Regions from separate parts of the Pseudomonas anguilliseptica genome, predicted to be linked through region 3. Evidence: predicted binding sites of a transcription regulator. Region 3 holds the regulator's gene; each other region holds the start of a gene.
What was found. The regulator sigma-54, encoded in region 3, starts transcription at its own class of promoters, with help from an activator protein. The targets are predictions, from matches to a motif close to ANTGGCATNNANNTTGCTNT.
Positions count from the first base shown of each region.

Region 1: a site for sigma-54 is predicted at 1,654-1,673, ahead of BLW24_RS13165 (pilin). Genes of this name have one in related genera too.
Region 2: a site for sigma-54 is predicted at 1,229-1,248, ahead of BLW24_RS24240 (flagellar basal body rod protein FlgF). Genes of this name have one in related genera too.

Region 1 covers NZ_FNSC01000001.1:2,715,249-2,718,493, forward strand. Annotated here, with positions in the region: gene pilB (type IV-A pilus assembly ATPase PilB) at 1-1,497, opposite strand, end outside; gene BLW24_RS13165 (pilin) at 1,719-2,153, shown strand; gene BLW24_RS13170 (hypothetical protein) at 2,209-3,245, shown strand, end outside.
Region 2 covers NZ_FNSC01000001.1:4,975,023-4,978,267, reverse strand. Annotated here, with positions in the region: gene flgE (flagellar hook protein FlgE) at 1-1,088, shown strand, start outside; gene BLW24_RS24240 (flagellar basal body rod protein FlgF) at 1,297-2,037, shown strand; gene flgG (flagellar basal-body rod protein FlgG) at 2,084-2,869, shown strand; gene flgH (flagellar basal body L-ring protein FlgH) at 2,991-3,245, shown strand, end outside.
Region 3 covers NZ_FNSC01000001.1:869,965-873,209, forward strand. Annotated here, with positions in the region: gene lptB (LPS export ABC transporter ATP-binding protein) at 1-532, shown strand, start outside; gene BLW24_RS04180 (RNA polymerase factor sigma-54) at 672-2,186, shown strand; gene hpf (ribosome hibernation-promoting factor, HPF/YfiA family) at 2,381-2,689, shown strand; gene ptsN (PTS IIA-like nitrogen regulatory protein PtsN) at 2,705-3,178, shown strand; gene rapZ (RNase adapter RapZ) at 3,181-3,245, shown strand, end outside.

The DNA.
Region 1 (3,245 bases), 1.8 Mb from region 3:
ATTGCAGTTTTCGCAGCCTGTAGGTTCATAAATCTTGAAGGTGTCGATTTTGTTTTCCGGGAAACCTTCCTCGAGTAGGGCCTCGCGGGGAACCTGTATTTCCTTTTTGCAGTTATTACAGAGTTTGCGCGCCAGACGCTGAGCAATAATCAGGTTGACCGACGTAGCAATATTGAACGACGGCACGCCCATATTGCGCAGGCGAGTCAGGGTTTCTGCTGCGCTATTGGTGTGCAGCGTGGACATCACCATGTGGCCGGTTTGCGCTGCTTTGATAGCGATGGACGCGGTATCCAGGTCGCGAATCTCGCCGACCATGATGATGTCCGGGTCCTGACGCAGGAATGACTTCAGTGCGGCAGTAAAATCCATGCCCTGTTTGGGGTTTACGTTGACTTGGTTGATGCCTTCCAGATTGATTTCCACGGGGTCTTCAGCGGTGGAGATGTTTACGTCAACGGTATTGAGGATATTCAGGCCTGTATAGAGAGAGACCGTTTTGCCAGAGCCGGTAGGGCCTGTCACCAGGATCATGCCCTGTGGCTGCTTCAGGGCGGACATATAGAGCTCTTTTTGCGACTCTTCATAACCGAGTGCGTCGATACCCATCTGCGCGCTGGAGGAGTCAAGAATCCGCATTACGATCTTTTCGCCCCACAGGGTTGGGCAGGTACTTACACGAAAGTCGATTGATTTGCTTTTAGATATGCGCATTTTGATGCGTCCATCCTGCGGCTTGCGGCGCTCGGAAATATCCAGGCCTGCCATAACCTTCAATCGAGCAGAAATGCGTGGTGATAGCTGGATGGGCGGCCGAGCTATCTCATGCAGAATGCCGTCTGTGCGAAAGCGTACGCGATATGCCTTCTCGTAGGGCTCAAAGTGTAGGTCAGATGAGCCGCCTTTAATGGCATCCAGCAATATCTTATTGACAAAGCGTACTACTGGCGCGTCATCGGCAGCATTGCTGTCCCCGTTGTCCTGCGCATCGTCACTGACCGCTTCAACATCCAGGCCGTCGAGATCTATATCCCCTAGGTCGTCTATTCCGCTTGTGGTCGAGTCGAAGAATTTTTCGATAGCCTCACCAAGCTTGTCGTCTTCCACCAGGATGGCTTCGGTGTTCATTCCGGTGCTGAACTGGATGTCGGTGACAGCTTGGTGATTGGTGGGGTCGGAAACAGCGATAAATAGCTTGTTGCCGCGACGCCATAGCGGCAGCACGCGGTGTTGGCGCACCAGCTTTTCGGTTACTAGATCCTTGGGTTGGCTTTCTTTGTCTATCGAATTCAGATCGACGAAGGATACGCCAAACTGCTCGGAGGCAAGCTCGGCAAGCACGCGACTTTTAACCAGTTTGTTCTGCACCAGATAAGTGACCAGCGACAGTTTATTGCGCTGGGCCTGGCTCTGCGCCTGTTGAGCGGTTTTTTCATCCAGTAGTTCTGCCAGAACCATCTGGCGGGCAAGGCCGGTAAGGGACACACTATCGTTCATTGCAGGCTCCATAACAATCCTTGCCTTATAGCCTAGTTGATTGATGCGTGCCAAACGCAAAGCTGGAGGGTGACAAAAAAAGGCGGTTAGTGCCGGCAGGGTGTGGCGGTGCTGCGTTATTGGCTTGCAGGGCTTGCCTAAAATAGCTGTTTAAGAATTGGCACGAAGGGTGCATTGGGTTGGTGTAGGTCGCTGACCTGAACATAACTAGGAGATGCTATATGAAAGCTCAAATGCAAAAAGGCTTTACCCTGATCGAATTGATGATTGTGGTTGCGATCATCGGTATTCTGGCGGCTGTTGCGCTGCCGGCTTATCAGGATTACACCAAACGTTCCCATGTCTCCGAGGGCTTGAGTCTGGCGTCTGGCGCAAAAACCACGGTTACTGAGTACTTTTCGTCTATCGGGGCTTTCCCTGACAGCAACACCTTGGCAGGCCTTGCCCCTGCGGGGTCCATTAACGGTAACGCAGTTACGTCGGTAGCAGTTGGTGCGAATGGTATGATCACTATCACCTACAATGCGAAGGTAGCAAGCGACAGTACCTTGGTTCTCAGTCCCTTCACTGCAGCGGGGTCGGTTAAGTGGACCTGTAAGGCCGGCGCCACTAACCCGGTTGATGCTAAGTTCCGTCCTTCGAACTGCCGCACCTAAATATCTTGTTTGCATACGCCCGCATTTTGCGGGCGTTTTTTTTGGTGCTAAGTAAATGTCTAAAGAAGTGAGAGCTGTATTTTTTCTATATGCCATTATGGCTCTGGCTTTCGCGTGCTATTTTCCGGGGGTGGCAGGCGGTTTTTTATTTGATGATTATCCGAATCTAGAAGCGATGGGGTATCTCGGTGGCGTAATTAACTGGGAAACCTTTCAGGCGTTTGTTTTTAGCGGCGAGTCCGGGCCTACGGGGCGTCCTATCGCATTGCTCAGCTTTCTGTTGGATGACAATACCTGGCCTAGCCAAGCCCCCTGGTTTAAGCAGACCAATCTTCTGATTCATATTCTGTGTGGTCTGCTGCTGTGCTGGGCCGCCTTATTGCTCGTGCGCAACCTTAAAAGCGTCAGTGAAAGTCAGGCGCAATGGGTTGCTGCGTTGGCCTGTGCTCTTTGGCTGCTGCACCCCTACATGGTATCTACAACGCTATATGTGGTGCAGCGTATGGCGCAACTGGCGACGCTGTTTTGTCTGGCCGGGATTGTTCTGTATCTCTATGGCCGACTGCAGTTGGCCATGCGCCCGCGACGCGCATATATACTCATGAGTTTGGGCCTGGCGGCTGGAACCTTGCTGGCTACCTTCAGTAAGGAGAACGGTGCGCTGCTGCCGTTGCTGGTGCTGGTGATCGAGTACTGCCTGCCGAAAGAAGGTAGGCCTGCGTGGCAGTGGCGCGCCCTGTTTCTCTGGTTGCCCTCGCTGGCTATTTTTGCGCTGCTAGCCTGTGTTATCGATTTTTCGGATAACCCCTGGCCCAATCGAAATTTTAATCAAATTCAGCGGCTGCTGACAGAGTCTCGAATTGTCTGCGAATACCTACTGCACCTGTTCGTACCGAGAATTGAAGGCAATGGTCTTTATCAGGATGGCTATGTCATTTCCAAGGGCTTGTTTGAGCCGGCTAGCACTTTCTCTGCCATTGCATTTCTTGTAGCTCTGCTGGCTTTTGCTTTTGCTGTTGGTAAAAAGGCGCCGTTGATTAGTCTGGGTGTACTGTTCTTCTTTGCCTCCCACTTGATGGAGTCCACCGTCGT
Region 2 (3,245 bases), 4.1 Mb from region 3:
AGGTCAGCTACACCCGTGCCGGTTACTTCGGCACTGACCGTGAAGGCTTTATGGTCAACAACTTCGGCTACCGGCTGCAGGGCTATGCGGTTGATGCCAGCGGCAACCTGCAGAACGGCGTGGTCGATGACCTGCAGATCCAGACTGCCAGCCAGGAGCCGCGTGCAACCGAGAGCATCCTGCAGACGTTCAACGTCAACTCGACCAATGTGCGGCCGACCAATGCCGGCACCATGGCCGCTCCGACCTTCGATCCTACCGACCCGCTGTCCTATAACTCCTCGACCTCGCTGAATATCTATGACAGTCAGGGTAACTCCCATGTCATGACGCAGTATTTCGTCAAGGATGCGGCGCCGGCCAACAACAGCTGGACCATGCATGTGCTGATCGACGGGGTAAACCCGCGTGACCCCACCAGCACGCGACCTTTCAGTTATGACTTGAAATATGACGCGGCGGGGCAGCTGGCGACGCCGGCATTTACCCCGCTGGCAGGCATCCCGCCCAACGCCGCCCTGGATGCGCCGGCCATCCCGGTGGGTACGGTGAATGGCGTGATTCCCTATGCCCAGGCTGACTGGATTCCGGCCGAGCGTGACCCGGTCACCGGCAACCTGGTGCCCAATGGGGCCGACAGCGCCACCGCCGGCTTTACCTTCGACGTGCGCGGTTCCACGCAGTTTGCCAGTGCCTTTGCTGTTAGTAGCGTCAGCCAGGACGGCTACACCACCGGCCAGCTGTCAGGGCTGGAGATTGACGACACCGGGGTAATCTTTGCCCGTTACACCAACGGTCAATCGCGGGTGCAAGGGCAGGTGGTACTGGCCAACTTCGCCAACGTGCAGGGGCTGACGTCGGTTGGCAAGACCGCCTGGGTGCAGTCGTTCCAGTCGGGTGAGCCGGTGGTCGGTACACCGCGTAGTGGCACCCTGGGTGCGCTGCAGTCGGGGGCGCTGGAGGACTCCAATGTCGAACTGTCGGATCAGTTGGTTAACCTGATCGTGGCGCAGCGCAACTATCAGGCCAACGCCAAGACCATCGAGACCGAGAGTGCGGTGACCCAGACCATTATCAACCTGCGTTGATAAGTGGCGTTGTCTGCGGCAGGCAAGCCGTCTGCCGCAGGCGGCAAGACTACGCCGTTCAGGTTGTACAGAGGCTCCTTCGGGAGCCTTTTGTTTTTTAAAAATTCATAAATATCAGTTGCTTATGGTTATTTTTCGAGTGTGGCATAGCTATTGCTTCATAGTCTGCATAGAGCAGCGGGCGGCAAGCCCAACTCGGAGAATTACCATGGATAAGATGCTGTACGTTTCCATGACTGGTGCCCACAACAACACCCTGGCCCAGCGTGCCCACGCCAACAACTTGGCGAATATCTCGACCAGCGGCTTTCGTCGCGATTTCGAGCAGGCGCGCTCCATGCCGATCTTTGGTGACAGTTATCCGTCGCGGGTCTATGCGATGAGTGAGCGCCCGGGTACCGATTTCACGCCTGGCTCGCTGCAGGAAACCGGTCGCGATCTGGATGTGGCGGTTGGCGGCAAGGGCTGGCTGGCAGTACAGGCACCCGATGGCACTGAAGCCTACGTGCGCACCGCCAGCCTGAACGTTGACGCCCTGGGTGTGCTGCGTACCGGCAATGGCTTGCCGGTGATGGGCAACGCGGGGCCGATTGCCGTGCCGCCAGAGCAGAAGATCGAGATCGGCAAGGACGGCACCATTAGCATTCGCGCCCTGGGCGAAGACCCCAATGTGCTGGCCGAGGTTGACCGTTTGAAGCTGGTCAACCCCGATCCCAAGCAGATGGAGAAGGGCGTCGACGGGATGATCCGCTTCAAGGGGCAGGGCCCGGTGTTGGCGGATGCCAATATGGAGGTCACCTCGGGCTTTCTCGAATCGAGCAACGTCAATGCCGTGGAAGAGATGACCGCGATTCTCTCCCTGTCCCGCCAATTCGAACTGCAAGTGAAGATGATGCGTACTGCCGAGGACAACTCGGCGGCGATGGCTCGCGTCTTGCAGATGACCTAATTATCAGCACGCGGCGTCGTTAAAACGACGCCCGAGGAGAATCGATATGCTTCCTTCACTGTGGGTCAGCAAGACCGGTCTGTCCGCTCAGGACATGAACCTGACCACCATTTCCAACAACCTGGCCAACGTCTCGACCACCGGCTTCAAGCGTGATCGCGCCGAGTTCGAGGACTTGCTGTATCAGATCCGTCGCCAACCTGGTGGCCAGTCCAGTCAGGACAGCCAGCTGCCTACCGGCCTGCAATTGGGTACCGGGGTGCGGATTGTCGGTACGCAGAAGATTCATACCCAGGGCAGCCTGCAGACCACCGAGCAGCCGCTGGACATGGCGATCAACGGTCGCGGTTTCTTCCAGGTGCTGCTGCCTGACGGTACGGTTTCCTATACCCGTGATGGCAGTTTTCACCTCAACTCCGATGGCCAGGTGGTGACGTCCAATGGCTATGCCCTGGAGCCGGCCATCGTGCTGCCTAACGAGGTACGCACCTTTATCGTGGGCGAGGATGGCACTGCATCGGTGACCACCGCCGGCAACCCGCAGCCGCAGATCGTGGGCAACCTGCAAACCGCCGACTTTATCAACCCGGCGGGCCTGGAAGCGATCGGCAACAACCTGTTCCTCGAGACCGCCGCCAGCGGTGCACCGCAGGTCGGTACGCCTGGTTTGAATGGCCTGGGCGTGATGCTGCAGAACACTCTGGAAAACTCCAACGTCAGCGTGGTCGAGGAGCTGGTGAACATGATCACCACCCAGCGCGCCTATGAAATGAACTCCAAAGTCATTTCCACTGCTGACCAGATGCTCGGTTTTCTTTCGCAGAATCTTTGATAGGTAAGGCCGGTTAGTCGCGCTGCGGTTGGCCTGGCTTTGGATACAGCAAGGAATCGCTTGAACGGGTGCTGGTGACTCAGGTTACGCACCACCCCAGACAACGCATGAGGTAGTAGATATGAACCGGCTGATAATCATAAGTGCACTGCTTGGCCCCCTGGCTTTGAGCGGCTGCATGGCTCCCGCGCCTAAGCCGGATGATCCCTATTACGCTCCGGTGATGCCGCGTACTCCGCTGCCGGCGGCGCAGAACAATGGTTCGATCTATCAGGCCGGTTTCGAGAATAGTCTGTTCGGTGATCGCAAGGCTTATCGGGTGGGTGACATCATCACCATCACTCTGAATGAGCGCACCCAGGCCAGCAAGAACACC
Region 3 (3,245 bases):
CGACGTCAGTCATCAGCCCATGCATGGCCGCGCTCGCGCCGGTATTGGCTACCTGCCGCAGGAAGCCTCGATATTCCGCAAACTAAGCGTGGCCGACAACATCATGGCCATCCTGGAAACCCGCAAGGACCTAGATGGCGCTGCACGCCGCAAGGAACTTGAGGGGCTGCTGCAGGAATTCCATATCAGCCATATCCGCGACAACCTTGGCATGAGCCTGTCTGGTGGTGAGCGCCGCCGCGTGGAAATTGCCCGCGCTTTGGCGACCAACCCCAAGTTCATCCTGCTCGACGAACCCTTCGCCGGTGTCGACCCGATTTCCGTGGGCGATATCAAGCAGATCATCCATCACCTCAAGGCCAAGGGCATCGGTGTATTGATCACCGATCACAACGTGCGCGAGACCCTGGATATCTGCGAAACCGCCTATATCGTCAGCGATGGTCAACTGATTGCAGAGGGTGATGCCGAGACTATTCTGGCCAACCAGACAGTCAAAGAAGTTTACCTGGGGCATGAGTTCCGGCTGTAACCACAGCTTTTCTCAAGCCGGCTGCAGCCAAGGCTAGGCAAAACCCTTAAAGTCAGGCATATAATTTGCTTCCTAGTGGCGCTTTTTTGAAAACGCCCTGTAGTGGATTGCGCACAGACGCCGGTAAATAAGGTCTGCAATGAAACCATCGCTAGTCCTGAGAATGGGCCAGCAGCTGACGATGACGCCGCAGCTGCAACAGGCCATCCGCCTGCTCCAACTGTCGACCCTGGATCTGCAGCAAGAGATCCAGGAGGCCTTGGAGTCCAACCCGATGCTCGAACGCCAGGAAGATGGCGATGATTTCGACAATTCGGACCCTATGGCCGATGGTGCAGAAAGCGCCAGCCCCAGCGAACAGCCCGAAGCGCCCTATCAGGAAACCAACTACCAGGAAGCCACGCAGACCGTGGACAACCTGGAAGAAGGTGATTGGGGCGAACGTATTCCTAATGAGCTGCCCGTCGATACCGCCTGGGAAGACATCTACCAAACCAGCGCCAGCAGCCTGCCCAGCAGCACCAATGACGACGACGAGTGGGATTTCACCACACGCACCTCCAGCGGCGAGAGCCTGCAAAGCCACCTGCTATGGCAGCTCAACCTGGCGCCTATGTCCGACAAGGATCGCCTGATTGCGGCCACCCTGATCGACTGCATCAATGACCAGGGCTACCTGGAGGAAAGCCTGGAAGAAGTCGTCGAAGCCTTCGATCCGGAACTGGATATTGAGCTCGACGAAGTCGAAGCCGTGCTGCACCGCATCCAGCAGTTCGAGCCTACCGGCATCGCCGCGCGCAACCTGGGCGAGTGCCTGCTCCTGCAACTGCGCCAGCTGCCGGCGAAAACCCCATGGCTGAGCGAAGCCCAGCGTCTGGCCAGCGACTACCTTGATCTTCTCGGCAGCCGCGACTACAGCCAGCTGATGCGCCGCATGAAGCTCAAGGAAGATGAGCTGCGCCAGGTTATCGACCTGATTCAAAGCCTCAACCCGCGCCCTGGCTCGCAAATCGAATCCAGTGAGCCGGAATACGTGGTGCCCGATGTAATCGTGCGCAAACACAACGAACGCTGGCTGGTGGAGCTCAACCAGGAAGCTATGCCACGCCTGCGGGTCAACGCGCAGTACGCCGGTTTTGTGAAGCGCGCCGACTCCAGCGCCGACAACACTTTTATGCGTAACCAGCTGCAAGAAGCGCGCTGGTTTATCAAAAGCCTGCAAAGTCGTAACGAAACTCTGATGAAGGTTGCCACGCAGATCGTCGAACATCAGCGTGGTTTCCTCGACTACGGCGATGAGGCGATGAAACCCCTGGTGCTGCACGATATTGCTGAAGCTGTGGGCATGCACGAGTCGACTATTTCGCGGGTGACCACACAGAAATTTATGCACACCCCGCGCGGTATTTACGAGCTGAAATATTTCTTTTCCAGCCACGTCAGCACCTCCGAAGGCGGCGAATGCTCGTCCACGGCGATCCGCGCCATCATCAAAAAACTGGTCGCCGCGGAAAATGCGAAAAAGCCGTTGAGTGACAGCAAGATCGCTGGTTTACTGGAGGCACAGGGCATTCAAGTAGCCCGCCGCACGGTCGCCAAGTACCGTGAATCCCTCGGAATAGCGCCTTCCAGTGAGCGCAAACGATTGATCTAAGGCGGCACGAAGAAGGAAGACAGATCGCACTGCACAGAACACTCCCGGCCACGCCTTTTCGCAAAAGCAGCCATACTGCCAACAAGCAATTAGCGGCCGTGCCAGGCTCGTTCTGTCAGAGTCTTCCACGCCAAAGTGTTCCGGCGGCAGGCCTCTCGCCTGCCTCTTACACACGGCAACAAGGAGAAAGCGGTATGCAAGTCAACATCAGTGGACACCAGCTGGATGTGACCGACGCCCTGCGCGACTACATCGCCGAAAAACTCGGCCGATTGGAGCGCCACTTCGACAAGATTACCAACGTGCAAGTCACCATGGAGGTCGAGAAGCTCAAACAGAAAATCGAAGCGACCCTGCACATTGCCGGCGGCGAAGTCGTCGCCAATGCCGAACATGAAGACATGTACGCAGCCATCGATCTACTGACTGATAAACTCGACCGACAACTCATCAAACACAAGGAAAAACAGCTCGACCGTCAACAGGGCGCTATGGCCCGCTGACATCGTCTATCTCCTATGATCCGACTTGAAACCATCCTGCCCCCCGGCCGTTCCCTGGTGAACGTGCCGGGCGGCAGCAAAAAACGTGTCCTCGAACAGATTGCCAACCTGGTGGCGCGCGAGCTGCCTGACCTGGATGGCCAAGACATCTTCGAAAGCCTGATTGCCCGGGAAAAACTAGGCTCGACCGGTTTCGGTAATGGCATTGCCATTCCGCACTGTCGCCTGCCCGGTTGCACCGCGCCGATCAGTGCCTTGCTGCGCCTGGACTCCGCCGTAGACTTCGACGCCATCGACGGCGCGCCTGTGGACCTGCTGTTTGTCCTGCTGGTGCCCGAAGCGGCCACCGATGCTCACCTAGAGCTGCTTCGGCAGATCGCCAGCATGCTAGACCGCAGCGATGTGCGCGCCAGCCTGCGCCAAGCCGAAAGCAGCGAAGCCCTGTACCAGGTGGTCGTGGACGTACAAAGCCAACTCAACCGAGCCTGAGCATGCGCCTGATCATCGTTAGCGGTCGCTCCGGCTCCGGGAAGAGCACCGCCCTCGATGTACTTGA